DNA from 3 places in the Streptomyces sp. NPDC002817 genome. Region 3 is predicted to be linked to each of the others. Evidence: riboswitches for the same ligand, from Rfam matches in the RefSeq annotation. Region 3 holds a riboswitch; each other region holds the start of a gene.
The links. A riboswitch is a leader RNA that binds a small molecule or an ion and turns the genes downstream of it on or off. The one in region 3 is predicted to bind cyclic di-AMP.
Positions count from the first base shown of each region.

Region 1: linked by a shared signal. The riboswitch ahead of ACWD3I_RS05430 (transglycosylase family protein) and the one ahead of ACWD3I_RS05965 (M23 family metallopeptidase) in region 3 are both predicted to bind cyclic di-AMP.
Region 2: linked by a shared signal. The riboswitch ahead of ACWD3I_RS12995 (C40 family peptidase) and the one ahead of ACWD3I_RS05965 (M23 family metallopeptidase) in region 3 are both predicted to bind cyclic di-AMP.

Region 1 covers NZ_JBSFUY010000002.1:522,553-532,973, reverse strand. Annotated here, with positions in the region: gene eno (phosphopyruvate hydratase) at 1-1,086, opposite strand, end outside; gene ACWD3I_RS05430 (transglycosylase family protein) at 1,417-2,103, opposite strand; cyclic di-AMP (ydaO/yuaA leader) riboswitch at 2,107-2,274, opposite strand; gene ACWD3I_RS05425 (transglycosylase family protein) at 2,479-3,402, opposite strand; gene ACWD3I_RS05420 (transposase) at 3,528-4,169, opposite strand; gene ACWD3I_RS05415 (cytochrome P450 family protein) at 4,173-5,432, shown strand; gene ACWD3I_RS05410 (nucleoside triphosphate pyrophosphohydrolase) at 5,448-6,437, opposite strand; gene ACWD3I_RS05405 (SurA N-terminal domain-containing protein) at 6,525-7,169, opposite strand; gene ACWD3I_RS05400 (serine/threonine-protein kinase) at 7,372-8,865, opposite strand; gene ACWD3I_RS05395 (hypothetical protein) at 8,904-9,545, opposite strand; gene ACWD3I_RS05390 (N-6 DNA methylase) at 9,761-10,421, opposite strand, start outside.
Region 2 covers NZ_JBSFUY010000005.1:337,460-347,880, reverse strand. Annotated here, with positions in the region: gene ACWD3I_RS13020 (response regulator transcription factor) at 1-642, shown strand, start outside; gene ACWD3I_RS13015 (C40 family peptidase) at 949-1,998, opposite strand; gene ACWD3I_RS13010 (hypothetical protein) at 2,495-2,848, shown strand; gene ACWD3I_RS13005 (tellurite resistance/C4-dicarboxylate transporter family protein) at 2,826-3,827, opposite strand; gene ACWD3I_RS13000 (hypothetical protein) at 4,326-4,697, shown strand; gene ACWD3I_RS12995 (C40 family peptidase) at 4,718-5,872, opposite strand; cyclic di-AMP (ydaO/yuaA leader) riboswitch at 5,881-6,048, opposite strand; gene pcrA (DNA helicase PcrA) at 6,488-8,986, shown strand; gene ACWD3I_RS12985 (M23 family metallopeptidase) at 9,050-10,421, opposite strand, start outside.
Region 3 covers NZ_JBSFUY010000003.1:5,307-15,727, reverse strand. Annotated here, with positions in the region: gene ACWD3I_RS05995 (GTP cyclohydrolase II) at 1-213, opposite strand, end outside; gene ACWD3I_RS05990 (MarR family winged helix-turn-helix transcriptional regulator) at 330-842, opposite strand; gene ACWD3I_RS05985 (dihydrofolate reductase family protein) at 927-2,042, shown strand; gene ACWD3I_RS05980 (alginate lyase family protein) at 2,155-3,378, shown strand; tRNA gene ACWD3I_RS05975 (tRNA-Met) at 3,454-3,527, shown strand; gene ACWD3I_RS05970 (PP2C family protein-serine/threonine phosphatase) at 3,635-4,720, shown strand; cyclic di-AMP (ydaO/yuaA leader) riboswitch at 4,965-5,122, shown strand; gene ACWD3I_RS05965 (M23 family metallopeptidase) at 5,134-6,186, shown strand; gene ACWD3I_RS05960 (aldo/keto reductase) at 6,343-7,290, shown strand; gene ACWD3I_RS05955 (PrsW family intramembrane metalloprotease) at 7,327-8,637, opposite strand; gene trmB (tRNA (guanosine(46)-N7)-methyltransferase TrmB) at 8,749-9,561, opposite strand; gene lhgO (L-2-hydroxyglutarate oxidase) at 9,777-10,421, opposite strand, start outside.

The sequences.
Region 1 (10,421 bases), on a different contig from region 3:
GGACATCATGCACTTGAAGCCGTTGCGCTGGGCCATCTCGACGGCGTCCAGGGTCTCGGTCAGCGAGCCGATCTGGTTCACCTTGACGAGCAGGGCGTTCGCGGAGCCCTCCTCGATGCCGCGGGCCAGGCGCTCGGGGTTGGTGACGAACAGGTCGTCGCCGACGATCTGGACCTTGTCACCGATCTTCGCGGTGATGGTGTTCCAGCCGGCCCAGTCGTCCTCGTACAGCGGGTCCTCGATGGAGACGAGCGGGTACGCGGAGACGAGCTCCTCGTAGTACTCGGTCATCTCGGCGGCCGAGCGGGACTTGCCCTCGAACTCGTACTTGCCGTCCTTGTAGAACTCGGACGCGGCGACGTCGAGCGCGAGCGCGATCTGCTCGCCGGGGACGTAACCGGCCTGCTTGATGGCCTCGATGATGAGGTCGAGGGCGGCGCGGTTGGACTCCAGGTTCGGGGCGAAGCCGCCCTCGTCGCCGAGGCCGGTGGACAGGCCCTTGGTCTTCAGCACCTTCTTGAGGGTGTGGTAGACCTCGGCGCCCCAGCGCAGCGCCTCGGAGAAGGACTCCGCGCCGATCGGGGCGATCATGAACTCCTGGATGTCCACGTTGGAGTCGGCGTGCGAGCCGCCGTTCAGGATGTTCATCATCGGAACGGGCAGCAGGTGCGCGTTCGGGCCGCCCAGGTAGCGGAAGAGCGGGAGGTCGCTGGCCTCGGAGGCGGCGTGGGCGACGGCGAGGGAGACGCCGAGGATGGCGTTGGCGCCGAGCGAGCCCTTGTTGTCGGTGGCGTCCAGGTCGAACATGGCCTGGTCGATCAGGCGCTGCTCGGTGGCGTCGTAGCCGACGAGCTCCGGGCCGATCTGCTCGATGACGGCGAGGACGGCCTTCTCGACACCCTTGCCCAGGTAGCGGTTGGGGTCACCGTCGCGGAGCTCGATGGCCTCGAAGGCACCCGTGGAGGCGCCGGACGGAACGGCGGCACGACCCGTGCTGCCGTCGTCGAGGCCGACCTCGACCTCGACCGTGGGGTTGCCTCGGGAGTCCAGGATTTCCCGGGCTACGACGACGTCGATGGACGGCACGAGCATCTCCTTCTTGGGATGTGACACGGTCCGCCGGGACCGCGGTGTGTTCTGCGAGACGAGCCTAACCGGCTCCGGGCGATCGGCCACCGTGCGGACCGCCCCGTGGACAGAACCGAGAGTAAATTGTTTCCGAACGGAACAAAGACGCTTTCGGAAACCTGGCAGAAACCGGCGCAGAAAAAAGCCCCGCCCCGGTGCGTACGGGGGAACACGCACCGGAGCGGGGAGCCCGTGGGGACGGGGGGACCCTCACGAGGCCTTCAGTATGAGGACCACGGATGTGAGGGCACTGTGGTTCAGCTGGGTCCTGCTTGAGTGCCGCGGCCCTTACTTGAGGTGCAGCTGCTGACCCGGGTAGATGAAGTCGGCGTCGCTGATGATGTCCTTGTTCAGCTTGAACAGCTTCTGCCAGCCGCCCTTGACGTCGTGCTCCTCGGCGATGGAGCTGAGGGTGTCACCCTTGACGACCTTGTACTCGCCGTCGCCCTTCTTGACCTTCTTGCCGGTCGGGGTGGTGACGGTCTTCTTGGCTGCCGGGCGCTCGGAGGAGCGGGAGGCCTGCTGCTCGGAGGAGCGGGTGCTGCTGTCGGAGCCGCTGTCGCTGGAAGAGCCGCTGCCCGACGAGCCGCTGCCGTTGTAGCTCGCGCTGGACAGGCCGACGCCGCAGGACGGCCAGGCACCCTTGCCCTGGCCCGCGAGGACCTTCTCGGCGATCTCGATCTGCTGCGCCTTGGTGGCCTGGTTGGCCTGCGCGGCGTACGACGTGCCGCCGTACGCGGCCCAGGTGGAGGCGGAGAACTGCAGACCGCCGTAGTAGCCGTTGCCGGTACTGATGGCCCAGTTGCCGCCCGACTCGCACTGGGCGACGGCGTCCCACTCGGAGGCGGTGGCGGCGGAGGCGTTGCCGGCCGCCATCAGCGGGGCGGCTATGGCGACACCGGTGACGCCGGCGAGCGCGGCGGCGCGGGTGGCCTTGGACGGACGACGATGCTTGCCCTTACCGGAAAACAGCATGGTGGATCCCCTCACCGACGCCTGCGAGGTGAGCTGTCGGGTTCGGGCCGGTTGAGTTGCCCGGCCGCGCATCTCTCGATGCGCGGCTTCACCCCAAGCCGGACCAGCGTGAACCGCTGGGCCCGGCACTTACCTTGGGTCCCCCGCTCCTGCCTACGGCGCTTGACGCGACGACTGTTCCCGTACGGCCGCTGGCAGGATTCGGCGTTGCGGCAGCCGGGGCTCGCGGTGACGAGCGGTGTTGACCGTAGACAGGGAATCCGGGGAATTTCAAAGACGATCAGGGCTTCTGAGACTCATCCCACACTTTCACCAAACCGGACATTTGATGTGAAGTGTGGCGCGAACTCCCGGCATTTCTCTGGGGTTTTCGCCCTATTCGCTACCGAGTACGAGGGTCTGACCGGGCTCGATACTGCTCGGGTCGGCGCCGATGACCTGCCTGTTCTCGGTGTAGAGCCGGCGCCATCCGCCGTCGACGTCAAGGGAGTCGGCGATGGAGGCGAGCGTGTCGCCGACGCGGACGGTGTACGAGCCCTCGTCGGCGCTCGCGCCGCGGTGCCGACCGGTGCTCTCCTTGGTGGCGGAGAGGGCGCCGGTGTCGACGAGAGCCGAAGAGCCGCCTTCTTGCCAGGAGTTGTCCGATTCATCACTCTTTGCCGGTGCCGTGGATGGACTGTCGGACGGCTGTGAGTTTCCGGCACCGGGGTCAGAGGTGTCCGACTTGGAAGAGTTGTCCGCTTCGGTGGACGCCGAGGGTGAGGAGGTCGGGTCGGCGGAGGACTCGGTCGACGAGTCGGACGATCCGGAGGAGTTGGACAGCCCGGATGAGGCGGACGAATCGGATGATTCGGATGAACCCGACTCTTCGGATGCCGACGGGGTGCCGCTCTCGACGCCGGTGTCGACGTCTTCCGAAGCCGAGTCCTTACTCAGCCCGTTCAGCAGACCGCAGGTGCCCCAGACGCCGACGCCCTGGTCCGCGAGGACCTTCTCGGCGACGGCTATCTGCTGGTTGCGGCTGGCGAGGTCGGGGCTCGTGGCGTAGTCGAGGCCGCCGTACTTCTCCCAGTTCTCCTGGGACAGCTTCAGCCCGCCGTAGTAGCCGTCGCCCTTGTTCGCGCTCCAGGAACCGTCGGTCTCGCACTTGGCGACCTGGTCCCAGGTGTTCCCGTCGGCCGCGCTCGCGCCGGTGGCGCCGAGAAGCGGGATCGCGATGGCGGAGCCGGTCACTCCGGCCGCGACGAGGAGTGCCGGAGCCTGGCGGGGGCGACGGTGACGACCGTTCCCGGTGAGCATGCGGAGGCCTTTCGCGAGACAACAGTGACCGGCGCGGCGGGTGGAGACAGTCGCCGCGCTGATGCGTGAACGTATCGGCAGTCGAACACTTGTCACAAGTTAATGCCGCGTAGATCACGTGAAGATCACAGACTTGAGGGCGTGTCATGTTTGGCCGGTTCCAGCACAACTCCCGCTGTGACACGCAGTGATGGGACGAGGAGTTCACGCCGGACCGGTGAGCTCTGCCCCCAGGAGTTCAAGTGGCTCATGAGGACGGACCAGAAGCCCTTCTTGAACCAGGCGTTCTGTCGGTCCTTGGCAAGCGCCCACGGGCCGAAGCGTGCGGGAAGCCCGTCCCAGAGGCAGCCCGTACGGAGTCGGTGCAGAATCCCGTTCACCTGCGTCCGGACGTCCACCGCGCCGCGCGCGAACCGGCGACGCCGGAAGTAGGCCGTCATCAGTTCCTCGACGACAGGCCAGGCCTGCTCCGGTACCTCGGCAGGGACGGGCGTCCCGGTCCTCTCATGCCGCTGCGTCACCCTGCACTTGACCCCGGAACGCTTCCGCACCTCTCCGAGCGGCTTCACCGTGATGTCCAGAAGGCCGATCACTCCCCCCTGCCTTGCGCTCCGCACGTCTTCTGAGAGTTGGCGCACCGCGGCGTCCTCCACCGACTGGTCGAGGCCGGGAACAGCGGCCAGTTCGGTCATCGCGCGTGTCGCGGCCCCTTCGACCCGTGCGTACCGGCGGCCGCGCACACTCCCTGCGGCTGCGGATACGGTCATCACGTGAACGCCTCGAACACCGGCCCCGAACTCTTCACCTGGGAGTTCGCTTCCGACCCGTACCCGGCTTACGCCTGGCTGCGCGAGCACTCCCCCGTCCACTGGACGAAACTCCCCAGCGGCGTCGAGGCGTGGCTGGTGACCCGCTATGCCGATGCGCGCCAAGCGCTCGCGGACCAGCGCCTCTCGAAGAACCCCGACCACCATGCGGGGGACGCTCAGGGCAAGAGCCGGACCGGTATCCCCGGCGAACGCAGCGCCAATCTCATGACGCATCTGCTCAACATCGACCCTCCGGACCACACCCGGCTGCGCCGTCTCGTCTCCAAGGCGTTCACCCCGCGTCGGGTGGCCGAATTCGAGCCGCGGGTGCAGGAGTTGACGGACGATCTCATCGACCGGTTCGCACCCCAGGGCCAGGCCGACCTCATCCACGACTTCGCCTTCCCCCTGCCGATCTACGCGATCTGCGATCTGCTCGGCGTCCCTCGCGAGGACCAGGACGACTTCCGCGACTGGGCGGGCATGATGATCCGGCACGGAGGGGGCCCACGAGGTGGTGTCGCCCGCTCCGTCAAGAAGATCCGCGGCTACCTCGCCGAGCTCATCCACCGCAAGCGCAGCGACCTCGGCGACGACCTGATCTCGGACCTCATCCGAGCCTCAGACCATGGCGAGCACCTCACCGAGAACGAAGCTGCCGCGATGTGCTTCGTGCTTTTGTTCGCAGGTTTCGAGACCACCATCAACCTCATCGGCAACGGCACGTACGCGCTCCTGCGCAACCCCGACCAGCGCGCCCGGCTCCAGGATTCGATCGAGCGCGGCGAGACCGAGCTCCTCGACACCGGTGTCGAGGAGCTACTCCGCTACGACGGCCCCGTGGAGCTGGCCACCTGGCGCTACGCCACCGAGCCCCTCGTCATCGGCGGGCAGCCCATCGCCGTCGGCGACCCGGTGCTGGTCGTGCTTGCCGCCGCGGACCGCGACCCGGCCCGGTTCGCCGCTCCGGACTCGCTCGACCTGTCCCGCGGTGACAACCAGCACCTCGGGTACGGCCACGGCATCCACTACTGCCTCGGTGCGCCCCTGGCCCGCCTCGAGGGCCGTACGGCCCTGGAGACCCTGCTGCGCCGCCTGCCGGATCTCGAGCTCGCCGCCGACCCCGCCGACCTGCGCTGGCGAGGCGGACTCATCATGCGTGGACTTCGTGACCTCCCCGTACGGTTCACCCCCGTCCGAGCCGACCATCCGCCCGTCTGATCTCGTCCCGGCGACCTAGCCGCCGTTTCCCTCCGCCTCCAGCACCGCGTCCCGGTACGCCCGTGCCGCGCTCCGCAGTGCCGCCTCCGGATCCACGCCCGCCGCCTCGGCGCTCACCGCCATGGCGAGCAGTTCGTACCCCATGCCCTCGCCCGTCGGCAGCGAGACCTCCAGGCCTGCCGTACGGGCACGCGACGCCAGCTTGGCGGCGAGCGCCAGGCCCGGCTGGCCGAGGGGGATGCCGTCCGTCACCGATTCACGTTGTTTCTCTATGGCCTTCGTGCGCAGCCAGTGCTCCTTCACCTCCTCGGGGGTCGTCGCGGTCTCGTCGCCGAAGACGTGGGGGTGGCGGTGGATGAGCTTGGTGACGATGCCGCCCGCCACGTCGTCGACGGAGAAGGGGGTGTCCGGGTCCTCCTCCGCGATGCGGGCGTGGAAGACGACCTGGAGGAGGACGTCGCCGAGTTCCTCGCGGAGTTCGTCGCGGTCGCCCTCCTCGATGGCCTCGACGAGTTCGTAGGCCTCCTCGATGCCGTACTTCGCGAGGCCCTTGTGGGTCTGCTGGGAGGACCAGGGGCACTCGGCGCGGATGCGGTCCATGACCTGGACGAGGTCGAGGAGGCGGGCGCCCGGGAGGTCGTAGGAGGCGGGGAGGAGCTCCAGGTCGGGCATGGACACGCGGCCCGAGCCGGCGAGGCGGGCGAGGCCGTCGGTGAGCTGGGGCTCGCCCTCACCCGTCGCGACCACGACCACGGTGTGGCCGCCCGCGCACGCCTCGACCAGTTCCTCCGCGGTCGGGGATGCCTCGTCGACCTGTATCCCTGCCTCGCGCAGATACGGCAGCTGCGGGTGCGCACCGTCCGCGCAGAGCACACGGCCGGCGTCGTGCAGCGCCTGCCAGGCGGGCCAGGACAGCAGGCCGGGGGCGACACGGTGGCTGGTGGTCAGCAGGACGATGCGGCCGGGGGCGGCGGCCGGGGCGGATTCGGGGCTGGTGGTGTTCACAGCTCGAAGCTAACCCACACCGCCGACAGAGCCGATCACTTGTCCACAGGCCCGGGGTGGGGTGGGATCGTACGGCCGGCGATGGCGTTACGCCGTCTCCTGTGTCCCCGTCGCCGTGACCTCCCGGACCCAGGGCGTCTTCGCGTCGACGCGGCTGCTCTTCGCGTCGTCCCAGGTGCCGTAGCGGGGGTTGAGGTCGATGTCGAGTTTCTTGGACGCCTTGGCCAGGGCCTCCCAGAAGTCGGCCTTGCCGGTGTCGGTGCCGAGGACGGCGGCGAGTTTCTGGGCCTCGAGCTGGAGGCGGAGGTTCTCGTCGAGACGCTCGGGGGCGATGCCGTAGCGCTGGAGCCAGGCCGTCTCCAGGGCCTTGGCGCCGCCGGCCTGCTGTTCCAGGCCGGTGCGCATGTCCTGGATCTCCTTGCGCGTGACCGTCACCCCGGCGTCCTGCGCCGCGCGGTGCAGGACCTGGTCGAGGACCATGCTGTGCAGGGTGTCCCGGCTGAGGGTGCCGGTCTTGGCGATGGCCTGCGCGTACTGCGCCTCGTCCGGCACCGCGGCGCGCTGTGCCTCGCGCACCTCGTTCACCCTGGTCTCCAGCTGGGCGACGGTGATCCGCTGGCCGCCGACTACGGCTGCCGCACCGGGATGCGCGTCGTTTCCGCATGCGGTGAGGAGGGGCGCCGCGACGATCGCGGCGGAGAGGAGGAGCGCGGTGCGACGGCGGCGGTGCAAGGAAGCCTCCCGAGGAGATTGTGCGACGGTGCACAAAGTCTTGCGGTGATCGATGTTAGGCAGTGGACAAGCTCTGGCCAACCCATTCGACCAACGATTCACCAGGACTTCGGGCACCGACGCACTCTGGCGGGGACGCTGAGCGGGTCGGGCGAGGTCGGCTGGGGTTCGGCGGCTCGTCGCGGCACGTGCGGCGGCGTACTCAGCCGCGTACCTGCCCCAGCCACTCCAGGGTGCGTCGGACCTCCACCGCGAGGGGGTGGCCGGGGCCGTGCAGGCGTTCCACGTCGTGCACGAGGCGGGCCAGTGTGTCGTGGGCGGCGGCGCGGTCGCCGAGGGCGAGCAGGAGGTGGCCGATGCGGCGGCGGACGTCGTGGGCGAGCTCGGGGTCGCCGGCCACGTACTGGTTCTCGTAGTACGGCAGCAGCGCACGGTACTCGGCCAGCGCCGCAGCGGGTTCGCCGAGCTGTTCCAGGCACTGGGCGGCCTCGTAGCGGAAGCGCAGCGACTGGGTGTCGGCCTGGCCGGCCTCGGCGGCGCGTTCGTCGGCGAGGCGGCGCAGTTCGGGCAGCGCGCGCCGGTACTGACCGTCGTCCATGAGCGTGGCGGCGTACTGCTTGCGCAGGGTGCGTACGACCGGGGAGTGCTCGCCGTGCTGTTCCGCCGCCGCGGGCAGGATCGCGCCGAGGATGTCGACGGCCTGGGTGATGCGGCCTTCGCCGAGGAGGCGCTTGACCTCGTCGACGGCGCGGGCGACGTCGGGTTTCTCGGCGGGGGGCGCGTGCGGCGTGGCGGGCGCCGGCTGGGGCGCGGGGGTGCGGGCGCGGTCCGGCCAGGGGGCGTGCGGGCGAAGGAAGGGGCGCGTGGGGTCGAGGGGTGCCCCTGTGGGGGTCCCGCGCGCGGGCAGGAGCAGCGACAGGTGTTCGTACACCTCCTGCGCGCTGGCGGGCCGGTGCTGCGGGTCCTTGGCGAGCAGGCGCAGGACGAGCGCCTCGAGCGCCTCGGGGACTTCGGGGCGCAGACGGCGCACGGGGAGCGGGGGCTCGTAGAGGTGGCGGTGCAGCACGCCGAGCGCCGTGGAGCCGGAGAACGGGACGTCGCCGCTGAGGAGTTCGTGGAGCAGTACGCCGAGTGCGTACAGGTCGGTGTAGGGGCCGACCGCGCCGCCCATGGCCTGCTCGGGCGCCATGTAGGCGGGCGAGCCGATGGGGGTGCCGGTGTGGGTGAGGCGGGTGGTGTCGGCGTCCATGACGGAGGCGACGCCGAGGTCGAGGACGGTGACGGTACCGTCCTGCTTCACCATCACGTTGCGCGGCTTGAGGTCGCGGTGGACGATCGGTACGGCGTGCACGGCGCTCAGCACGGCGCAGAGTTGCGCGGCGACCGCGACGGCCCACTGCCAGGGGTAGGGGTCGTGCTCGGCGAGGTGGTCGGAGAGGTCCGCGCCGTCGACGTACTGCATGACGAGGAACAGCTCCTCGCCCTCGCTGCCCGCGTCGTGCACGGTGACGAGTCCGGGGTGGTCGACCTGTGCGGTCACCCGGCATTCGCGTACGAACCGGCGGCGCAGCTCGTCGGCCTCCTGCCCGGCCACCTTGTCGGGGCGCAGCAGTTTCACCGCCACGCGCCGGTCGAGCCGTTGGTCGTAGGCCGTCCAGACCTGTCCCATGCCGCCCTGTCCGATGAGCGTGGACAGTTCATAGCGGCCTGCGACGACACGTCCCGTCGTCACGGTCACCTTCCGCCCTCATAGCCGCCGTTGGGGTTCCCGTCCTGCCGGCGCAGGTAGTCGCTCAGTTCGTCGAGCTCTGCGCGCACCTGGTCGATGCGGGCGGGCGCGGGGCGCTGGGGCGGCTGCGCGGGGGGCACGGGTGCGTGGGGCACCGCGTCGCGGGGTGCGGGCGGGGGCGGCAGCGGGCTCTGCGGGATCGGCGCGGGCGTCTGCGGCTGGGTCGTCGCGGTGTACGGGGACTGGGGCTGCGGGTAGCCGTACACCGGTGCCGGGGCGGGCTGCGGGCCGTACGCCGCGTAGCGGAGCTGGTGGAAGTGGCGGATGTCCGCGGAGAGGTAGTACGAGATCGCGGCGATGAGTGTGCCCAGGAGCAGGATCAGGCCGGTCCAGCCGCCCGCGGTGTGGATCTCCTCGCCGCCCTCGATGCCGAGCAGCACCAGTCCGGTGACGATCGCGACGAACGAGGCCACGAACAGGACCCAGTCGAGCCCCCTGCGCGTCACGAGCGCCAGACGCAGCAGCATCGCCCAGGCCAGCAGGCCGACGCTGAAGATCCCGAGCACCACGAACAGCACGCGCAGGAAGACCAGCAACGCCGGATGGGGCGGCTGCTTCACCGGCTGCGTGTAGCCGTGGCCATGCATGACAGCTCCTGGTGCCTGAGGTGGGCATACGTGGGCGGCCGACGCCCGGCAACCCCGTTCCTGCGATTGTCGCTTCGAGCGTATAGGCCGACAACGACATGCGGTCCAGGGTTGTACCGAACCGTTGTCGTGCTGATCACGTCGTACGGCGGCGCAGGTCACGGCGGAGGCGGCCGGAGGGTCGGATTCCGCAACTGTCGGGCGCCACCGGGACGTCAGTCGGGTGCGACCGTGCCGTCGGTGAGGCCGTCGTACATCCCGCGCACGAGCTGGTTCCCGAGCCGGCCCGCGTGCCGTAGCGCCCGCTCGAACTCGTCGAGTGCGCGGAAGCGCGCGCCGTAGCGCCGTTGTTCGTCGAGCGGGAGCCGGGGCAGTTGCAGACGGCGCACGTCCAGGCGGGTCGCGGTGGAGGCGTAGCTGCTGGCCTGCCGGTTGTTGGCGGTGCCGCGCAGGAAGCCGGCGAGGAACCAGGGGTCGAGCGCCGTGGGATCGGGACGCAGGAGTACGAGACTGCGCCCCAGGGCGGCGCCCCCGCTCGCGTCGTCGATCACGCGCGCCATCGAGCCGCCGCCGAGGACCGGCACGACGACGTCGCCCGGCTCGACCAGCACGGCCTCCTCGTCGCTCTCGGGGAGCGAGCCGGAGGGGGCGGTGCCGGCGATGACGTCGTGGTCGGTGAGGACGGGCACGCGCGCGTGGCCGCCGATTCCGCCGGTGCGCATCACCAGGGCGCCCCCGCGCGCGAGTTCGCCGACGGTGGTGAGCGGCCAGCGTGCGGGCTGTGCGGTGTCGGCGGGCGGCGGGGTGAGGTCGGTGGTCAGGCGCAGGGTCTCACCGAGGCGCTCGCGCACGGCCGTGAGCGCCTCCGCGCCGTCG
Region 2 (10,421 bases), on a different contig from region 3:
CTCGTCGACGACCACCGCATGTTCCGAACGGGCGTACAAGCTGAGATCGGCCGGACCGAGGAGACCGGTGTCGAGGTCGTCGGCGAGGCCGCGGACGTCGACCAGGCGGTCACCGTCATCACCGCGACCCGGCCCGAGGTGGTCCTTCTCGACGTCCACCTCCCGGGCGGCGGCGGTGTCGAAGTCCTGCGCCGCTGCGCCCCGTTGATGGCCGACGCCGAGCAGCCGGTCCGTTTCCTCGCCCTGTCCGTCTCGGACGCGGCGGAGGATGTGATCGGTGTGATCCGGGGCGGCGCGCGGGGATACGTCACCAAGACGATCACCGGTACGGATCTGGTCGACTCCGTCTTCCGGGTCCAGGACGGCGACGCGGTGTTCTCGCCGAGGCTCGCCGGGTTCGTACTGGACGCCTTCGCGTCCACGGACGCGCCGCCGGTGGACGAGGACCTCGACCGTCTGACGCAGCGGGAGCGGGAGGTGCTGCGGCTGATCGCGCGGGGGTACGCGTACAAGGAGATCGCCAAGCAGCTCTTCATCTCGGTGAAGACGGTCGAGTCCCATGTGTCGGCGGTGCTGCGGAAGTTGCAGCTGTCGAACCGGCATGAGCTGACTCGCTGGGCCACGGCTCGACGGCTGGTGTGAGGCGGGCGCGTCGCAGGCTTTCGGCCGGCGGTCCGTGGTCGATGCCGTGACAGCGGGGCGGAACGGTGCCGCAGGCGGTCGCCACGATCGAGCCGGACGAGAAGGCGTACGCGGGCCGGTTCCTCTTCCGGGCGGGCGAGGAGACCACCATTGTGGAGTCGCCGGGCCTCTGACATCAGGGTGCCCGACGGCACCGACTTCCTCACCCCCCGACCCCAACCCCGGCGTCACGTACCGGAACACCGACCTCGACGCGGCCGAGAAGTTCACGTTCGCCGGGTGACGGCGGCCGCTCACACCACCCGCTCACACCACCCGCGTGGCCCCCGCGAACGGCATCTCGTCGATCGGCGCGACGCGTACCGGCGCCGAGGGGTTCGGGGCGTGGATCATCTGGCCGTTGCCGATGTAGATGCCGACGTGGCTGATGGCCGAATAGAAGAACACCAGGTCGCCCGGGAGGAGTTCGGAGCGGGCGACGCGGCGTCCGGTGTCGATCTGGGCGTACGTCGTGCGCGGGAGGGAGATGCCGGCGGAGCGGTAGGCGGCCTGCATCAGCCCCGAGCAGTCGAAGGCGTCGGGGCCGGTGGCGCCCCAGACATAGGGGCTGCCGAGCTTCGAGGAGGCGTACGAAACGGCGGCGGCGGCCCGGGAGTTGGGGGCCGGGACGGAGCCCGCGGCGGTCAGGCCGTCGCGGGCTCCGGAGCCGGAGGCGCGCGAGGCGCGCTGCACATCACCCGTGCGTTCCTCGGCCGGCAGCTGCGCCAGCAGCCGGCGCGCCGCGTCCAGCTTTCCGGTGATCGTCTTCTTGTGCCGCTTCAGCTCCGCCTGCCGCGACTTGAGCGAGGCCAGCTCGACATGGGCGGCACCGCGCAACTGCTCGATCTCCCGCAGCTGTCTGCGCACGCTCGTGACGGAGGCCGCCTGCCGGGTGCCCGCGCGCTCGACGAACTCGGCGCCCTGGAGATAGCGGTCGGGGTCGTCGGAGAGCGCCAGTTGCAGCGCGGGGTCGAGGCCACCGTCGCGGTACTGTGCCGCCGCCATCGAACCCAGCGCGTCCCGCGCCGAGTTGAGCTTGTCCGTCTTGCGCGCCGCCTCGTCCCGCAGCGCCCTCAGCCGCTCCTCGGCACCCTCCGCCTTCTCCTTCGCGCCGTTGTACTTCTCGGTGGCGACCTCCGCCTCCTGGTACAGCTTGTCCACCTTCGCCTTGACCTGCGCCGGTGTCAGATTCGGCTCGGCATGTCCGGTCCCGTCGAAGGCGGTCGCGGTCGCCGCGCCCGCCAGGGCGATCGTCGCCGCCGTACGGACCGTATTGCCGCCGGCCGAGCGCTGCCTGGGCTTGCGGTGCGCTGCCATGTGGACTGCACGTCCTTTCGTACGACCGCCTGGTCCGCGGTACGACCGTCCCGGACGAGCTGTGGCCGTACGACCACCAGGGGGAGCGGACGTACGACCGCCCGGGGCGGTTCACGCGTCCGGCGGCGGCCCGCACAGGGGGAGCGGGCCGCCGCCGGACCTTCTCGGCGGTGGTGTCCGACTGCCGCCCCTGGCCCGGGCGGCGGTGGGGAGCCGGTCACCTGGTGGAGGACGCTAAACCTCGCGGTGGCGTGGGGGTAACGGGTTGCGCGGAACTGGTCTCAGGGAGCCGTCGGGTGACCGCATGCGACCGTGATTCCGTTCTCGTGCCGTCGACTTCACACAGGGTGATGACCGAAGTGCGGATTCCGGAACGCGAGGAGGTGACGGGGTGCTATGGGCCGCATATATGCAAGATCACGTATGTGCGGGATCGTGGCGGAAGAGGCAGGGCGGTGTAGGGCGACTCAAGTGCCCCTGATTAGGCTCCGGCCTCATGGACGTACTCATCCACCTCTTCGTGGGCCTGCACATCATCGGCATCGCCTCGTTGCTCGGCGGATTCCTCACCCAGATGAAGGCCATGGGTCAGGGCACCGCCCGCTTCGTCCCGGCGATGCTGCACGGCGCGCTCACCATGCTGGTCACCGGGGTGATCCTGGTCGGCCTCAACCAGGCGGACGACCAGTCCGTCAACAACGTCAAGATCGGCATCAAGCTGGCCCTGCTGGTGGTGATCCTCGGCCTCGTCTATGTGAAGCGGGACGACGAGAAGGTGGAGAAGGGGCTGTTCGGACTGGTGGGCGCGTTGACCGTCGCGGACATCTTCATCGCGGTGCTGTGGACCTGAGGGACGTGAGGCCGGCGCGCGCCGACGCGACGGCACCCGCGGCGACGGCGAGCCATGCCGCCACCGCGATCCACAGCAGCACCTGACCGGGTGTCCTGAGCCAGGACACGTCGAGGGCGGCGGCGACGGACAGCGTCGCCGCCGATGTCATGCCCATCGGGAACACGGTCGCCCAGCGGCGCACGTCGTAGTGCGGCCGGGGCCTCAGTGCCTCCGCGACGAGCAGTACGACGTACCAGGCCAGGTCGAGCACGAGCAGCGCGAGCGTCACGGCCCGCAGGACGCCGCTGTCGTCGTCGTTCCACAGGTACAGCGGCGCGCTGTCGGCCGCGACGAGCTTCGACCCGGCGAGCGCCGAGATGGCGAGCGCCCCGCCGGCCACCCAGTGGTCCCCGGCGCCCGCGGTCACCTGCCGCAGGTCGAAGCGGGCCAGGGCGATGCCGTAGAGCACGAGGCCGAGCCAGAACAGCACGAGCGCCGCGTGGGCGAGCCACGCCGTCGACACGGCCGAGGCGAGCGTGGCGCCGAGTACCGCGAGACCCTGCGTGGCGACGCAGGCCAGGAACACCGCCCCCGGCATCCGCCGCGTCCAGTGCGTCACGACCAGCGCGATCAGCACCGGCCACAACAGCGCGGCGATCGCGAGCAGCGCCTCGGCGAGCTGCTGCCGGCCGAGGGCCGAGACCCGGGTGCCGAGCACGGCCGTGGCCGCTACGGCGGTGAGCGCGCCCGGTGTCTCGGCCTCCGCCACCCACCTCGCCCGGTCCCACAGCAGCCGTGCGGCGAAGTCGGCGGCCAGCGCGACCCATGCGAAGCCGGCCAGGGCGAGGGCGATCCGCGACAGGGTCTCGTGCCCCGTCAGATGCAGACCGACGGACACGATGCCGGTGGCCATCACGGCAGCCCCGGCGGCGGGCGGCCGCTGGGCCCACCAGGCGCGGAGGGGGGACTGAGGGGAGTGGGAAGAGGCGCCGGACATGGGGCGATGCTAAGGAGCGCGGCCCGGCTCGAGGGCGGGGCGCGCGAGCGGGCGCGGGCAAATACGCGCGGGCGCAGGCACGGGAGGGCGTGCGGCCCGGCGGCCGGTGCCTTGAGTGATGGGCGGACGCGTCCCACGCCGGATCATGTCGGACCCCGCCCGCCTGGGCGTTCACCGCCCGATGCCGGGACAGATCTGCCGGTCGTCTGAGTAGTTCCGCTCATGACAACCGACCGTCCGGGGCGCCAGACTCTCGCCATGTCCCTCAGACGATCAGTCGCCCTCGTCGGCGCCGCCCTCGCGGCGGTCGGTCTCACCGCATGCGGAAGTCAAAAAGGTGGGGAGGCCAATGGAGCCGGCGCCGCGCGGTCGGCCACTCCGACCTACTCCTATCCGCCCCCGCCGAAGTGCGCGCAGTCCACAGCGACGCCCACCGCCCTGCCTTCCTCCCCCTCACCTTCCGCCTCGAACACGGCCGGAGGACAGCAGGACGGACCCGTGGACGCTCCCCCCAACTACGCCGACAACCACGCGTACCGCATGCGGGCGTCCTTGAGCGCGGAGCAGCAGGCCAGTGGGCAGGCGTCGGCCGAGCTGATCCTCGCGGAGCTGGCGAAGGTCCGGAAGGAGGGCGGGTCGGGGGAGTTCGGTGTCTTCGGTGACGAGCGGGTCGAGGCGGCGCTGGAGCGTGTCGGGTGCGGTGAGAAGCACGGGGTCTCCGTCGGGAACGGGTACTACGCCGTCTACACGGGCGTCGTGTGCGTCTCCGGACGGGTGACGAAGGACGAGCTGACCGGAGAGGTGCACGGCGTCTACGCCGAGCCCCAGCCCGGCGAGGGGCCCTGCGTCGAGAACCGGGGAGGTCACTGACGCCAGGGCCCTGCCGCACGTCAGGCCGGCCGTACCACGCTGTGGATCGCCGACTCACCGTCGTAGAAGATGGACTCCTCGCGCACGTACGCCCCCGGCTTCGGCGCGTGGATCATCTTGCCGTTGCCGATGTAGATGCCGACGTGGGTGACATCGTCGTAGAAGAAGACGAGGTCGCCGGGCCTGGCGTTGGCGAGGGTGACCGTGGTGCCCGCGTTCACCTGGTCGTAGGTGGTGCGGGGGAGGGTGATGCCGGCGGCGTTCCAGGCGGCCTGGGTGAGGCCGGAGCAGTCGTAGGAGTCGGGGCCGGTGGCGCCCCAGACGTACGGCTTGCCGACCTGTGAGCGGGCGAAGGCGAGGGCCTTCTCGGCCTTCGTGGCGTACGAGGAGTCCGAGGCCTCCGAGGACGACGACGAGCTGCTCGCCGACTCCTCGGCCGCGGCCGCTTCCTCCGCGGCCTTCTGCTCGGCCGCCTGCTGCTTCGCCAGCTCGGCGGCCTTGCGGGCGGCCTCCTCCTGCTTCTTCTTCTCGATCGCCGCGAGGCGCGCCTTCTCCTCGGCGGTCAGCTGCGACAGCAGCTCGCGCGCGTCGGACAGCTTCCGCTGGACGGTCGCCTTGGCGGTCTTCAGGTCGCTCTGCGAATCGGAGAGCGTCTCGAGGCTGTCGGTGGCCTCCTGGCGCTTCTTCATCGTCGCGGACTGCTCGGTGACGTAGTCGTCGACCGCGTCCTTCTGACGGGACGTCATCCGGCCCATCAGCTGTGTCTGGTCGAAGTAGTCCTGCGGGGAGTCCGCGAGCAGGAAGGTCGCGGTGTCGGGCGCGGAGGCGCCGGTGCGGTACTGGGCCGCGGCGAAGGTGCCGAGCTCCTCGCGGGCCTCGTTGAGCTTCTGGGTGCGCTGGGCGACGTCGTCGAGGAGGGTGTCGACCTCCTTGCGCTGCTTGGAGGTCTTCTCCTTGGCCGAGTTGTACTTCTCGGTCGCCGACTCCGCTTGGCGGTAGAGGTCGTCGACCTTCTTCTCGACTTCCTCGATGCTCGGCTTGTCATCGGTCGACGGCGCGGCGGTGGCCGTCTGGGAGAGCAGGGCCACGGAGGTGAGGGCGGCCGTGGCGAGAGCGGGTGTGCGTATGCCGGCTACGCGCGTACCCGGGGGAGGCGACTTGCGGTGCGACGCCAAGGTCGGCGACTCCTTCCATGCTCCGCCTACCGAGTTAGCTGTCGGGTTCGGGCGGGTGGTTCGGAAGGGTTGCCCTACGGCCGTTCCCGGTACGGGAGTTGGCCGATTCACCCCAAGTTCGGTGGGTCCCCGGTTCCGGGTGCGCGGCGGCGCTCCGGATTCGGCGGAGGCCGCGCGGCCCGGCGACGTTCGCCGGTGGGGGTCGTACGGCCTTCCGGCACGGTAGCCAACGGGTGTGGCCCCTGTGAAGGTTGATGTCCGATAGGCCCGATACATTTTCGTGACCTTAGGTCAGGACGTTGCTCACGATGGTGAATACGGAACGATCTGCACCGGCTTGTGGGCATTTTGGGCGGAGTGGCGACGTCCGCCCGCTTCCGGACGCGCCGGCGGGTGGCTCGGCCGTGGCCGTCGACCCGTACGGCGGGAAGGCGCGCGCCCGCATGGCCGGTCACGGATCGTGACGCATCGATGACGAGGAGCGAGAAGGCTCCTGGTGGCCAGGTCCGGGAGGCGCTCGGACTCTGGAGCGGCCTCCGCGGCGACCGCTGAAAAGAGCCCATGTTCTCAGGGCGGCGGCGGGGTGTCAGTGGGGAGCCCTAGACTCGGAGAGCGATGAGCAGCCTCTTTGACGACAGTTTCCTGGCGGACCTCCAAGCCCCTAAGGGCCGCGAGGAGGAGCCCCCGCCGCCCGAGGACGAGCACGTACCGGAACCCGTTCCGGACGACCTGTTCGGCGGCCGGTTCGACGTGCCGCCTGACCGGGACGCGTACTACCGCGACGGCGCCCCGCGCCCGGTCCTGGACGCGGCCGCGCTCATCGACGGGCTCAACGAGAACCAGCGCGCGGCCGTCGTCCACTCCGACACCCCGCTGCTCATCGTGGCCGGCGCCGGCTCCGGTAAGACGCGGGTGCTCACCCACCGCATCGCCTACCTGCTGGCCGAGCGGAACGTCCACCCGGGCCAGATCCTCGCGATCACCTTCACCAACAAGGCCGCGGGCGAGATGAAGGAGCGCGTCGAGCAGCTCGTCGGCCCGCGCGCGAACGCGATGTGGGTGATGACGTTCCACAGCGCGTGCGTGCGGATCCTGCGGAGGGAATCCAAGAGGCTCGGCTTCACGTCGTCGTTCTCGATCTACGACGCGGCCGACTCCAAGCGTCTGATGGCCCTGGTCTGCCGTGACCTCGACCTCGACCCCAAGCGCTTCCCGCCCAAGTCCTTCAGCGCCAAGATCAGCAACCTCAAGAACGAGCTGATCGACGAGGAGGACTTCGCCGCCCAGGCCACCGACGGCTTCGAGAAGACCCTCGCCCAGGCCTACGCGATGTACCAGTCGCGGTTGCGGGAAGCCAACGCGCTCGACTTCGACGACCTGATCATGACCACGGTCAATCTGCTGCGCGCCTTCCCGGACGTCGCCGAGCACTACCACCGCCGCTTCCGGCATGTCCTCGTCGACGAGTACCAGGACACCAACCACGCCCAGTACGCGCTGGTCCGCGAGCTGGTGGGGACGAACGAGCACCCCGTCGACGTACCCCCGGCCGAGTTCGACCTCCCGCCCGCCGAACTGTGTGTCGTGGGTGACGCCGACCAGTCGATCTACGCCTTCCGCGGCGCGACGATCCGCAACATCCTCCAGTTCGAGGAGGACTACCCGAACGCGACGACGATCCTGCTGGAGCAGAACTACCGCTCCACACAGACGATCCTGTCCGCCGCCAACGCGGTCATCGAGCGCAACGAGTCCCGCCGCCCCAAGAACCTGTGGACCAACGCGGGCGCGGGCGCGCGCATCACCGGCTATGTCGCCGACACCGAGCACGACGAGGCACAGTTCGTCGCCGAGGAGATAGACCGACTGACGGACTCGGGCGACGCGAAGGCCGGCGACGTCGCCGTCTTCTACCGGACCAACGCCCAGTCCCGGGTCTTCGAAGAGATCTTCATCCGCGTCGGCCTGCCCTACAAGGTCGTCGGCGGCGTCCGCTTCTACGAGCGCAAGGAGGTCCGGGACGTCCTGGCCTACCTGCGTGTCCTCGCCAACCCCGAGGACTCGGTGCCGCTGCGCCGCATCCTCAACGTCCCCAAGCGCGGCATCGGTGAGCGCGCCGAGGCGATGATCGACGCCCTGTCCCAGCGCGAGAAGATCAGCTTCCCGCAGGCGCTGAAGCGGGTCGACGAGGCGTACGGCATGGCCGCGCGGTCGACGAACGCCGTGAAGCGGTTCAACGTGCTGATGGAGGAGCTCCGTACGATCGTCGAGTCCGGCGCGGGCCCGGCGACCGTCCTGGAAGCGGTGCTCGAACGCACCGGCTATCTCGCCGAGTTGCAGGCCTCCACCGACCCGCAGGACGAGACCCGGATCGAGAACCTCCAGGAACTCGCCGCCGTGGCCCTGGAGTTCGAGCAGGAGTCCGGGGAAGCCGCAGAAGGTGAGGCGGCGGCTCCGGTCGGTCTCGCCGCGTTCCTCGAGCGGGTCGCGCTCGTCGCCGACTCCGACCAGATCCCCGACGAGGACGAGGACGGCTCCGGCGTCATCACCCTGATGACCCTGCACACCGCCAAGGGACTCGAGTTCCCGGTCGTCTTCCTGACCGGCATGGAGGACGGCGTCTTCCCGCACATGCGCTCCCTCGGCCAGACCAAGGAGCTGGAGGAGGAGCGGCGCCTGGCGTACGTCGGCATCACGCGCGCGCGGGAACGGCTGTATCTGACGCGGTCGGCGCTGCGCAGCGCGTGGGGGCAGCCGTCGTACAACCCGCCCTCGCGCTTCCTGTCGGAGATCCCGGAGCAGCACGTGGACTGGAAGCGGACGGGTGCCACCGCGCCGGTCTCCTCCGGCCCCGCGTCGGGCGTGGCCGCCTCCCTGTCCTCGTCCCGCTCCCGTTCCTCGGCGAGGGGCGCGTCCGGCTTCGCCACGAACCGCGCCTCCGACAAGCCGGTCGTCTCGCTGGCCGTCGGGGATCGCGTCACGCACGACCAGTTCGGGCTCGGCACGGTGACATCGGTGAAGGGCACGGGCGCGAACACCGAGGCGACGGTCGACTTCGGGGACACCAAGCCGAAGCGGCTGCTGCTGCGTTACGCGCCGGTGGAGAAGCTGTAGGGGCTGTTCCATGACTGAGCCCCCGCTGCTGTGAAGTGCGGGGGCTCTCAGGGAAGTTGTCGCTTACGTCGGGTCCAGCCCGTGGCTGCGCAGCCACGGGAGCGGGTCGATCGCCGAGCCGCCGGCCGGGCGCACCTCGAAGTGCAGGTGCGGTCCTGTGGAGTTGCCGGAGTTGCCGGAGTACGCGATCGGGTCGCCGGCCTTGACCGTCGTACCGGAGGCGACGCGGTAGCTGGAGAGGTGGCAGTACCACGTCTCCGTGCCGTCCTTCGCGGTCACGATCATCATGTTGCCGTAGGCGCTGTTCCACTGCGTCCGCACGGTGCCGTCGGTCGCGGCCATCACCGTCGTGCCGTAGGAGACCGGGAAGTCGATGCCGGTGTGCACGGACATCCAGTTGACGCCGGCCTGGCCGTAGTAGGCGCTGAGACCGTGCTGAGCCACCGGGAGCGCGAACTTGGGACGCAGCCGCTCCTTGCGGGCCGCCTCCTCCGCCGCCTTCTTCTTCTCGGCCACCTGCTGGGCCTTGAGGTCGATGCGCTCCTGTGTACGGCTGGCCCGGTCGGCGAAGTCGTCGGCGCCCGCGGAGAGGCTCGCGAGCTGGGTGTCCAGCTTGTTGTTCGCGGCGGACGGCTTGACGGACTTGGTCGTCGCGTCGGACGCGGTCGTCGAGGTGTTCTTGTCGTCGCTCAGGCCACCGACGGAGGCGGCGGCGATCCCGGTGACGCCCATGACGCACGCGGAGGGCACGGCGATCTTCATCAGCGCGGAGCGCTTGGGGGGCGTACGTCGGCGGGAACGGCCCGCGTTACGGGCGGCCATGCGTGAGCCCGGGGCCGGGGCGGCGTCTTCCTGATCGTCGAGGAGCGGGGCGACGTCGTCCTCGGAGAGGGCGGGCAGCTCGCCGGTGGCGCTCAACTCGGCGTCGTGCGCGGCCGGTTCTTCGTACGCGACCTGCTCGAACATCGCTGTCGACTGGTGGTCGACGGGCTCCTCGTGGGCCGGCGTGGTGCCGTCGGAGTTCCACTGCGTGGCGTCGTACGCGCCGGTGTCGAAGGCCTGCGTGCCCCATTCCCAGTGCTGGGTCTGGTCGGCGGTGCCCCCGGACTGGTCCGGCTGGAGCCAGGCGTTGGCGTCCCACTGGCCGCTCGCGTCGGGCGCGCCGGCCTGCGGGGGGATCACGGAGAGCTGCTGGTGCTCGCCGGTCCAGGCCGTCGAGTCGTACGCGCCGGTGTCGTAGGCGGCGTGGTGCTGGGCCGCGTACGCGTCGTAGTTCAGGGTCTGATGACTGTCCGTGGCCCACTGGTTGGCGTCGTACGACCCGGTGTTCTCACCGGGGAGACTGCCGAACAGGGGGTCCGCGTCGAAGTGCGCGGTGGCGTGGGCACCCGTGTCGTAACCGTAAGTGGCGTATTCACCGTACTGAGCTTCCTGC
Region 3 (10,421 bases):
GCGGGCCGAGCCGAAGACATCGCCGGTGAGGCACTCCGAGTGGAGCCGGACCAGGGGGGTGGGTCCTGGGTCACCGAGGACGACCGCCACGTGCTCCTGGCCGTCGGTCAGGCCGTGGAAGGTGACGAGTTCGGCGTCGACGCTGTAGCCGTCCCCGAAACGCAGCGGGACGCGGACGCGGGAGCGCGGGGTGGCGGCAGGGAAGTCGGTCATGCGGGTACTCCGGTCCGTAGGGTCCGTAGGCATACCTGCTTCAGATTTGAAGCAGGTCTACGAGGGGAGACCCTACCCCATGCTTTAAATTTGAAGCAATGGGTTTGTGAGGTGGCTCATGAGGCCCCGGAGCACGACGATGACGAGCGCCGACGCCACGGCACCTCGTCACCCGTGTCCTCCTGGAGCCCGTCCGCGATCGCTCTGGAGATCTCCTCCAACTGCTCCACCTGCTCCGGAGTGAGCCGGTCGAAGAGGGCGGCGCGGACCGCCTCGACATGTCCCGGCGCCGCCCGCTCCACCTCCGCCATGCCCTCCTCGGTCAGTACGGCGATGCTCCCGCGCTTGTCCCACCGACAGCTCTCGCGCCCGACCAGCCCGTCCTTCTCCAGCCTGGTCACGGCATACGTCAGCCGGGGCCGCGTGATCTTCAGCCCCTCGGCGAGCTCGGTCATGCGCATCCGCCGCTCCGGTGCCTCGGAGAGGTTGGCGAGGATGGAGTAATAGAGGTGGGGCATGCCGGCGTCCTGCTGGAGCTGCCGGTCGAGCGCGTCCTCGAGGAGGTGCGACGCGGCGAGGTACGCGCGCCAGGCGCGCTGCTCCTTCGGAGTGAGCCAGCGAGTCGTCATGCCACCAGTGTAGGTTTGTTTCAAACTTGAACCAAGCCCGCCGCCGTCACAGCTCAGCCCGCCACAGTGAGAGGGACCGCACCGATGTCTCACCCGTACGTCCTCCTCTCCGCGGCCGTCTCCCTCGACGGCTACCTCGACGACACCGGCCCCGACCGCCTGCTCCTCTCCAGCCCGGCCGACTTCGACCGCGTGGACGAGGTCCGCGCCTCGGTCGACGCGATCCTCGTCGGCGCCGGCACGATCCGCGCCGACAACCCCCGCCTGCTGGTCAACTCCCCGCAGCGGCGCGCGGCCCGCGTGGCGGCGGGCAAGCCGGAGTACCCCCTCAAGGTCACGGTCAGCGGCTCGGGCGACCTGGATCCCGACGCGAAGTTCTGGCACACGGGCGGCGACAAGGTCGTCTATACGACGGACAAGGGCGCGGAGCGGGCCCGTACGGCGGGTCTGGCCGCCGACGTGGTCTCCCTGGGCGCCGACCTGGACTGGCCCGGCCTCCTGACGGACCTGTCGGCCCGGGGCGTGCGACGCCTCATGGTCGAGGGCGGCGGCAAGATCCACACCCAGCTCCTCCAGCAGGGCCTGGCGGACGAGCTCCAACTGGTCCTGGCCCCCCTCTTCGTCGGCGACGCGGCCGCCCCCCGCCTCTTCGGCCCCGGCGCCTACCAGGGCGGGCGCCTGCGCCTGGTCGAGTCCCGGCAGATCGAGGACGTCGTCCTCATGCGCTACGAGCCCACCGCACCCGGCGTCCCCGCCGCCGACCGCCACTGGCTCCGCCTCGCCTGCGAACTGGCCGCCCTGTGCCCGCCGTCCCGGACCGCGTTCAGCGTGGGCGCGGTGGTGGTCGCCGCCGACGGCACGGAACTCGCGCGCGGGCACTCCAGGGAGGGTGGCGACTCCGTGGTCCACGCGGAGGAGGCGGCGCTGGCGAAGATCGAGGCGGGGGATCCGAGGCTGGCCTCGGCGACGGTCTACAGCAGTCTGGAGCCGTGCGCCCGGCGGGCCTCGCGCCCCGCGCCCTGTGCCCGGCTGATTCTGGAGGCGGGGGTGCGGCGGGTGGTGACGGCCTGGCGGGAGCCCGACACGTTCGTGGAAGGAGCCGACGGGAGTGGGCTCCTGGCGGCGGCCGGGGTGTCCGTCGTGGTGCTGCCGGAGTTCGAGGAGCAGGCCAAGAGGCCGAACCTTCATCTGCCGGGGTGAGCATCACCGAGCCGTCCGGCGACGGAGGACGAGGCCCGCTCGGACGCCGGGTGACGGACCGATCAGCCCAACATTTCCTGCGCGCCGCTCCCCGGAGGGCGACGCTGCCACCATGAGGTCAGCCCGATTCCGTGCCGCCGTCGCGCTTCTGCTCGCCCCCCTTCTCGCCACCGCCTGTGGGACCACCGACTCCGGTACCCGCACCATGGCCCGTGCACTGCCCCCCGACGCGGCGTTCACCCACCCCGGTGTGCTGGTGAGCGACGCCCAGCTGAATGCCGTACGGGAGAAGGTCACCGCGGGGAAGCAGCCGTGGCTGAAGGCCTACCTCGACATGAGGGACAGCAAGTACGGGGCGTACAAGTACCGGGCCGAGCCGTACGCGAGCGTGGACTGTCCCGGTGGGGAGCACGCCGACCGGCCCGCGCACGGGTGCGTCGAGGAGCGTGAGGACGCGATCGCCGCCTATACACAGGCGCTCCTCTTCCGTGTCACCGGCAAGCAGCAGCATGCCGTCAAGGCGCGGGAGATCATGGACGCCTGGTCGGCGAGGATGCGGAAGCACACCGAGGAGGACGCGGGGCTCCAGACCGGGTGGGCCGGGGCGACCTGGGCGCGGGCCGCGGAGATCGTGCGGCACAGTGCGGGCGCGGGGTGGCCGCAGGACCGGGTCGCGCGGTTCCAGGACATGCTGCGGAGCGCGTATCTGCCCGCCGTCACCCGCAAGGTCCCCGACTACAACGGCAACTGGGACCTCGTCATGACCGACGCGGCCATCGGCATGGCCGTCTTCCTCGACGACCACAAGGCCTTCGACCATGCGCTCCAGCGCTTCCGGGAGCGCGTCCCCGCCTACTTCTACCTGGAGAAGGACGGGCGGGTGCCGCTCACCCCGGCCGGGTCGGGGGTGAACACGCCGACGAAACTGACGACGTACTGGTTCGGGCAGAAGACGTACCAGGACGGCGTCTCCCAGGAGACCTGCCGCAACTTCAAGCACGTCGGCTACTCCATCGCCGCCACCGCTCACATCGCCGAGACCGCCTGGCACCAGGGTGTCGACCTGTACGGCGAGGTCAAGGACCGGCTGAAGTCGGCGCTCGCCTTCCACGCCCGGTACCAGGCCGGCGAGCCCGCGCCCGCGTGGCTGTGCGGCGGGAAGGTGGACCGGAACATGGGACCGGACCTGGAGGTCGCCCTCAACCACCTGGAGAACCGCCTCGACGTCTCCGTCCCGGCCGCCCACAAGCTCGCCGAGGAGACCCGGCCCGCCGGTACCGACAATCTCTTCGTGTCCTGGGAGACCCTGACCCACGCGGGCAACTCCGCCGGCTGAAAACGCAGGTCAGCGGCGCCGAGAACAAACCGTGGTGCTGAGCGTCCCGCGGATGACGTATGCTGGTTTCACCGACGCGGGGTGGAGCAGCTCGGTAGCTCGCTGGGCTCATAACCCAGAGGTCGCAGGTTCAAATCCTGTCCCCGCTACTCACGGCTCAGGGCCGGAGTCCAGTCACTGGACTCCGGCCCTGAGTGTTTCCCCCGGTCGGGCCACACGGCTCGCCGCCCGGTGCCGGTCCGGGAAACCTGGGCATGTGGATCAGGAGGCGGTGGCGGGGCGGCGTATCTCCGCCCTCTTGCGGGCGTTGCCCGCCCTGCTGATCGTCGGTGGCGTCCTCTACGACGTCCTGACCCCTCGGGACTTCACCGCGATCCCCTTCTTCACCGCCGCCCCCCTGGTCGCCGCGCCCCTCTATCCGCTGCTCGGCATCGTCGTCACCGGGGCGGTGGCCCTGATCGCCGCCTTCGCCGTCCATATGCGGTTCGGCTTCCGGCTGGACGCCGACACCCTCACCGAGGCGCTCACCGTGGCGGTGGTCGCCGTGCTGGCCGCCGTCCTCAACCGGGTCGTGCTCCGCGGCGACCAGCGGCTCGCCTCCCAGCGCCAGATCGCCGAGGCCGCCCAGCGGGCGGTGCTGCCCGAGCCCGACGACCGGATCGGCGGGTTCGACATCGCGGTGCGGTACGAGGCGGCGCAGAAGGACGCCTTCATCGGCGGGGACCTGTACGCGGTGCAGGACAGTCCGTACGGGGTGCGGCTGGTGGTGGGGGACGTGCGCGGGAAGGGCATGGGGGCGGTGGCCGCGGTCGCCGTCGTCATCGGGGCGTTCCGGGAGGCCGCCGAGCAGGAGCCGACGCTGGAGGCGGTCGCGCGGCGGCTGGAGCGGGCGCTGGCGCGCGAGGGCAGGCGGCGCGAGGGGCACGACGCCATCGAGGGGTTCACCACCGTCGTTCTTGCCGAACTGCCGCACGGCGACGGGGTCGTACGGGTCCTCAACCGCGGCCATCCGCCGCCGTTGCTGCTGTGCCCCGACGGCACCGTGCGGGCGCTGCCCGCCGCCGAGCCCGCGTTGCCGCTGGGCATGGGCGAGCTGGGGAGCTGGCCCGACCGCGCGGAGGAGGCGGCCTTCCCGGGCGGGGCCACGCTGTTGCTGTACACCGACGGGCTGTCCGAGGCGCGGGACCGGTACGGGGAGTTCTACGATCCGGCGGCGCGGCTCGCGGGACGCGCCTTCCGAGTCCCCGGGGCGCTGCTGTCCGCGCTCGCCATGGAGGTGCGCCGGCACACGGGGGGCGGCATGACGGACGACATGGCGCTGCTCGCCGTACGACGGCCGTGACCTCAGGGGGGCTTTATCACGTGGGGTGATCGGGCGAGCGCCCTCCGCATAACAACTGACATACAGTCAATACCTGTGAGTTTACTGGAGCGCGGTCAACTCGCCCGTTTTTCACCGCTCATGGACCCGTACGTCCAGCGGAAAAAGGTTAATGATCAAGCGGAACAGCTTGGAATCCATGGTCCGGGTCTATTAACGTTCGATAACGCAGCGCGGTCGTCCCAGCCGTCACAAGAGACGGCTCCGTGCTCACGCGCTTAATCCCGCAAGGGAGCCGGGGAACCACCACCCTGGGGTGAATCGCGCGAATGCCGCCGTGAACTCACGGCCGGTATACGCGCGTAGGAGACCTTCCTGCTCCGAACCCGTCAGCTAACCCGGTAGGCGAGAAGGAAGGAAAGGAGCACGCCCACGTGGCGTCAAACCGGCCTGCCCCCGAGGCCCCGTACGTGCCGAGCCAGCGCAGCACCACCGATGTCTTCGGCTACGGCAGCTACCACCACGACGAGGGCCCGCGCGAGGAGTGGAATCCCACCGAGGAGTCCATCCGACCGGCACGCGGCAAGCACCGGGTCGCCAAGCAGCGCAGCGGGGGATTCGCCCGCAGCTCCACCGTCCTGGGCGTCGGTGTCATAGCCGCCGTCGGCGGGGCCGGCATGGCCAGCGCCAACACCGGCAAGCCGCCGGTCTCCATCTCGATGCCCGACCTTCCGTTCGTGTCGGGCGAGGAGGAGGCGCCGCAGGGTTCGGCCACCGCGCTCAGCGACCTCGCCGCGGCCCCCACGGCCGCCACCACCACGGCCGTCGCGGACAAGGCCGAGACCACCGTCTCCGACGCCGGCGAGACGCTGCGCAACCGGATCATGGCGCAGGCCGAGAGCCAGCAGACGCAGGTCGACAACAAGACGCAGCTCGCCACCCAGACCGCCGCCGCCGACGAGGCCGCCAAGGCCGAGGCCGCCGCGCTGAAGAAGGCCGCGGACGACGCCGCCGAGGCGAAGAAGAAGGCGGAGGCGGACGCCGAGAAGGCCGCCGAGGCAAAGCGTCTCGCCGAGCTGGCGAAGCAGTACACGCTGCCGACCTCCTCGTACACGATCACCTCGACCTTCGGTCAGGCCGGCTCCCTGTGGTCCTCCGGGTACCACACGGGCCTCGACTTCGCCGCTCCCACGGGCACGCTCATCAAGGCGATCCACAGCGGCACCATCACGCAGGCCGGCTGGGACGGTTCGTACGGCTACAAGACCGTCCTGACCCTCGACGACGGCACCGAGCTGTGGTTCGCCCACCAGTCGTCGATCAGCGTCAGCGTCGGCCAGAAGGTCAACACCGGTGATGTGATCGGGCGCGTGGGTGCGACCGGCAACGTCACGGGCGCGCATCTGCACCTCGAGGTCCACTCGGGCGGTGCGTCCACCGGGATCGACCCGATGGCGTGGCTGCGGAGCAAGGGGCTCACCCCCTGAGGGTTCTTGATCCACCGGCGGCCCTGACGCACACCCCCCGACGTCAGGGCCGCCGGTTTTTGTGTCACCAGTTCTGGAACGCCTGCCTCCGCTTGTTTACGGGAACTTTGCGGCTGTTCCGGAAGAGCGGTCTCCGCATCGGCGTTGACCTCGTACATGACTTCTCTTCGCAAGCTGGGCACGTCCGACCTCGAGGTCTTCCCGCTCTCCCTCGGCGGCAACGTCTTCGGCTGGACCGCCGACGAGACGCAGTCCTTCGCCGTACTCGACGCCTACGCGGCCGCGGGCGGCAACTTCGTCGACACGGCGGACTCGTACTCCGCGTGGATCGACGGCAACGTCGGCGGTGAGTCCGAGACCATCATCGGCAAGTGGGTCAAGGCGCGCGGCAACCGCGACGACATCGTGATCGCCACGAAGGTCAGCCAGCACCCCGACTTCCCGGGCCTGACGGCCGCGAACATCAAGGCGGCCGCGGACGCCTCCCTGCGCCGCCTCGGCACCGACCACATAGACCTCTACTACACCCACTTCGACAAGGTGGAAGTGCCGGTCGAGGAGATCATCGGCGCGCTCGACGAGCTGGTGAAGGCGGGCAAGGTGCGGCACATCGCCGCGTCCAACATCTCCGCCGAGCGCCTGGAGGCGTCCCTCGCCTTCTCCGAGCGCGAGGGACTGGCCCGGTACGTGGCGCTCCAGCCGCACTACAACCTGGTCTCGCGCGAGACGTACGAGGGCGAGCTCCAGGACCTGGCCGAACGGACCGGACTGGCCGCCGTCCCGTACTTCGCGCTGGCCTCCGGGTTCCTCACCGGCAAGTACCGCGACGGTGAGGTGGTGGAGGGCGCCCGCGCCGCCGCCGGCGCCGGCAAGCACCTGGAGACGGAGCGCGGCCGCAAGGTCCTCGCCGCCCTCGACGACATCGCCGAGGCCCACCGGGTGCCGGTGGCGACCGTGGCCCTGGCGTGGCTGGCGTCCCAGCCGACCGTGGCGGCACCCATCGCGTCCGCACGGACGGCGGAGCAGCTTCCGGCGCTGGTGAAGGTGGCGGAGGTCCGGCTGACGGAGGACGAGGTCACGCGGCTGACGGAGGCGTCGGCCTAGTCTTCGCGGTCCGGCGGTGCGTTTCGGTCTCGGGCCTTACGTTTGGTACGGGTTGTAGCTCGGATACTGCACCGCCGGGTACCCGTGCACGGGCCAGTGTGTCGGCGGGATCATGACCGGGATCGGTGGTGCCGTCATCCGGGCCGCGTGGTCCAGGGCCGGGCGCGCCGCCTCCCGACGTACCCACAACTCGTGCAGCAGTTCTCGCTCCCGTACGACGAAGTCGGCGCCGGCCCGGCCGCGGCGCCCCCGGTGACGGAGGAACGCCAAGGACGTCGCGTACGCCTCGTACTGCGCCACCGCCCGCGCCGCCCGCTTCCCGGCGTGGGCGCGGGCGTACTGGCGGGCGATCCGGCGGGCCCGCATCGAGCCGAGGGCGAAGGGTTCGGCGGGGGTGAGCCAGCCGGCGACGGCGTAGGCGGGCAGTTCCTCGCGCACGGTGCGCAGTTCGCGCTGGCGGGTCCAGATGACGAGCCAGGTCAGCAGGCCGAACGCGGGGACCATGAAGGCCGCGTACACGGCGAAGAAGCCGTACTCGCCGAAGGTCGAGGAGCCGTTCCAGACGGCGTGCATACCCATCGCGAGCAGCAGGCCGGAGAGCGGCAGCAGCACGCGCCGTAGGTGATGGCGGTCCGCCGACAGTGCCGCGATGCCGAAGCCGATGCCGGTGAGGACCGTGAACAGCGGGTGCGCGAACGGCGACATGATGACGCGGACGAAGAACGTGGCCGCGGTGACGGAGGCGATGCCGCTGTCGCCGCTGAGCTGGTCGGTGCCGAAGGCGGTGCCGAGATAGAGGATGTTCTCGGTGAAGGCGAAACCGGTGGCGGTGACCCCGGCTATCACCACGCCGTCGACGATCCCGGTGAAGTCCCGTCTGCGGAAGAGGAAGACGAGCAGAACGGCCGCGGCCTTGGCGGTCTCCTCGACGACGGGCGCTATCACGGTCGCGCCGAGGGTGTCGGCGCTGGACGGATCCGCGGTCGCCGTCGCTATCCATCTGGTCGCGAAGCTGTTGGCGACGATCGCTATCAGCGCCGCCGCGCAGGCGCCCCAGGAGAACGCGAACAGCAGATTGCGCCAGGGGCCCGGCTCGACCCGGTCGAGCCAGCGGAAGGCGGCTATCAGCAGCGGCACGGGCAGGATCGCGAGCCCGAGCCCGACCAGGAAGCCCTCGGTGCCGGTCTGTTCGCGCACCAGGGCGAGGATGACGAGCCCGGAGAGCGCCAGCAGGGTGATGAGCGCGCCGTAGCGGACCCACTTGCGCTGCCACCAGTGCGCGTGCCGGAGCGCACCGCCGCCGGGGGGACCGGTGGGCTGCGTCGGGTACGGGGGAAAGGTGGCCACGGCATTGACCCTAACGAGTCAGGGGCGCCGCCCGCAGGTGGGCGAGGTGGTCTCGGGCGCCGGTGGGGGGTGGTCGTCGTGCGGTTCCTGCTCCCGCCCTTACTGCTGTCCTTACCGCTGTACGCGGCGGAACAACAGGTCGTTCACGACATGTCCCTTTTCCAGTCCCTGGCCCTCGAAACGGGTCAGCGGACGGTAGTCCGGACGCGGCGCAAAACCGCCGTCGGCCTGTGTGTTCTCGAAGTCCGGGTGCGCCGTGAGCACCTCGAGCATCTGTTCGGCGTACGGCTCCCAGTCGGTGGCACAGTGCACCACGGCCCCCGGCTTCAGCCGGGTCGCGGCGAGGCCGAGGAACTCCGGCTGGATCAGCCGCCGCTTGTGGTGCCGCTTCTTGGGCCAGGGGTCGGGGAAGTAGACGCGCAGCCCGTCCAACGAGTCCGGGGCCAGCATCTCGCGCAGCAGGATGATGGCGTCGCCGTTGCCGACGCGGACGTTGGAGAGCCCGCTCTGGTCGGCGAGGTTGAGCAGGTTGCCCTGACCGGGGGTGTGCACGTCGACGGCGAGGATGTTGGTGCCGGGGTCGGAACCCGCCATCCGCACGGTGGCCTCGCCCATCCCGAACCCGATCTCGAGCACGACGGGGTTGTCGTTCCCGAACAGTTCGGCCAGGTCGAAGACCTGCTGCCCGTCGATGTCCAGCCCCCACTTGGGCCACAGCCGCTGCAACGCGTCGGCCTGCCCCGCCGTCACCCGACTGCGCCGCGGCTGAAAACTCCGGATCCGCCGCTCGAAGTGCGACCCGGCAGGATCGGCTTTGGGCCCGTCGGGAAAGCGGGGCTCGCCCTTGGACCGGGTGTGCCGGACGGGCACACCGGGGGTGTGGGCGGACTGGGACGCGTCGGGAGCGTTGCGGGAGTCAGACACAGTGAGGTCGATTTTACGGGGACGAGGGCGAGCACATCCCGAGGGACGCCGGTCCAGGCAATCTCAGCCCGTCCGGCGTCTGAGGACGAGGCCCTCTCGGGTCGATCGGGGTCTGGGGCGGAGCCCCAGTGGGGTCGAAGGGGCGGAGCCCCTGGGGATAGGACGGGTAGGGGCGGCGGGGGCGAGAACCCCCGCACCGCGACCACCCCGCACCGTCACACGGCCCCCAGCGCAGCCAACGCCCTCCTCGCCACCTCCCGCCCGATCGGCAGCGAGGCGGTCGCAGCCGGAGAGGGCGCGTTCAGCACATGCACGGTCCGCGGCCCCTCCTTGATCAGGAAGTCGTCGACAAGCGTCCCGTCCCGCAGCACCGCCTGCGCCCGCACCCCCGCGGCCGACGGCACCAGATCACTGTCCTCGACCGCCGGCAGCAGCCTGCGCACCGCATCCGCGAACGCCGCCCTGGACACCGACCGCCGCAGCTCACCCGCCCCGTACCGCCAGTGCCGCCGCGCTATCCGCCACGACCCCGGCCAGGCCAGCGTCGCAGCCAGCTCCCGAGGACGTACGACCCCCCACCCGTACCCCTCCCGGGCCAGCGCCGGCACCGCGTTGGGCCCGATGTGGACGCCGCCGTCGATCCCGCGCGTGAGATGCACGCCGAGGAACGGGAACGCCGGATCGGGCACCGGATACACCAGCCCCTTCACCAGCTCGGGGCGCGCCAGCGTGAAGTACTCACCCCGGAACGGCACGATCCGCATCCCGGGATCGTCCCCGGTCAGCCGCGCCACCTCGTCGCAGTGCAGCCCGGCGCAGTTCACCAGCGCCCGCGCCCGCACGATGTCCCCGTCGGCCGT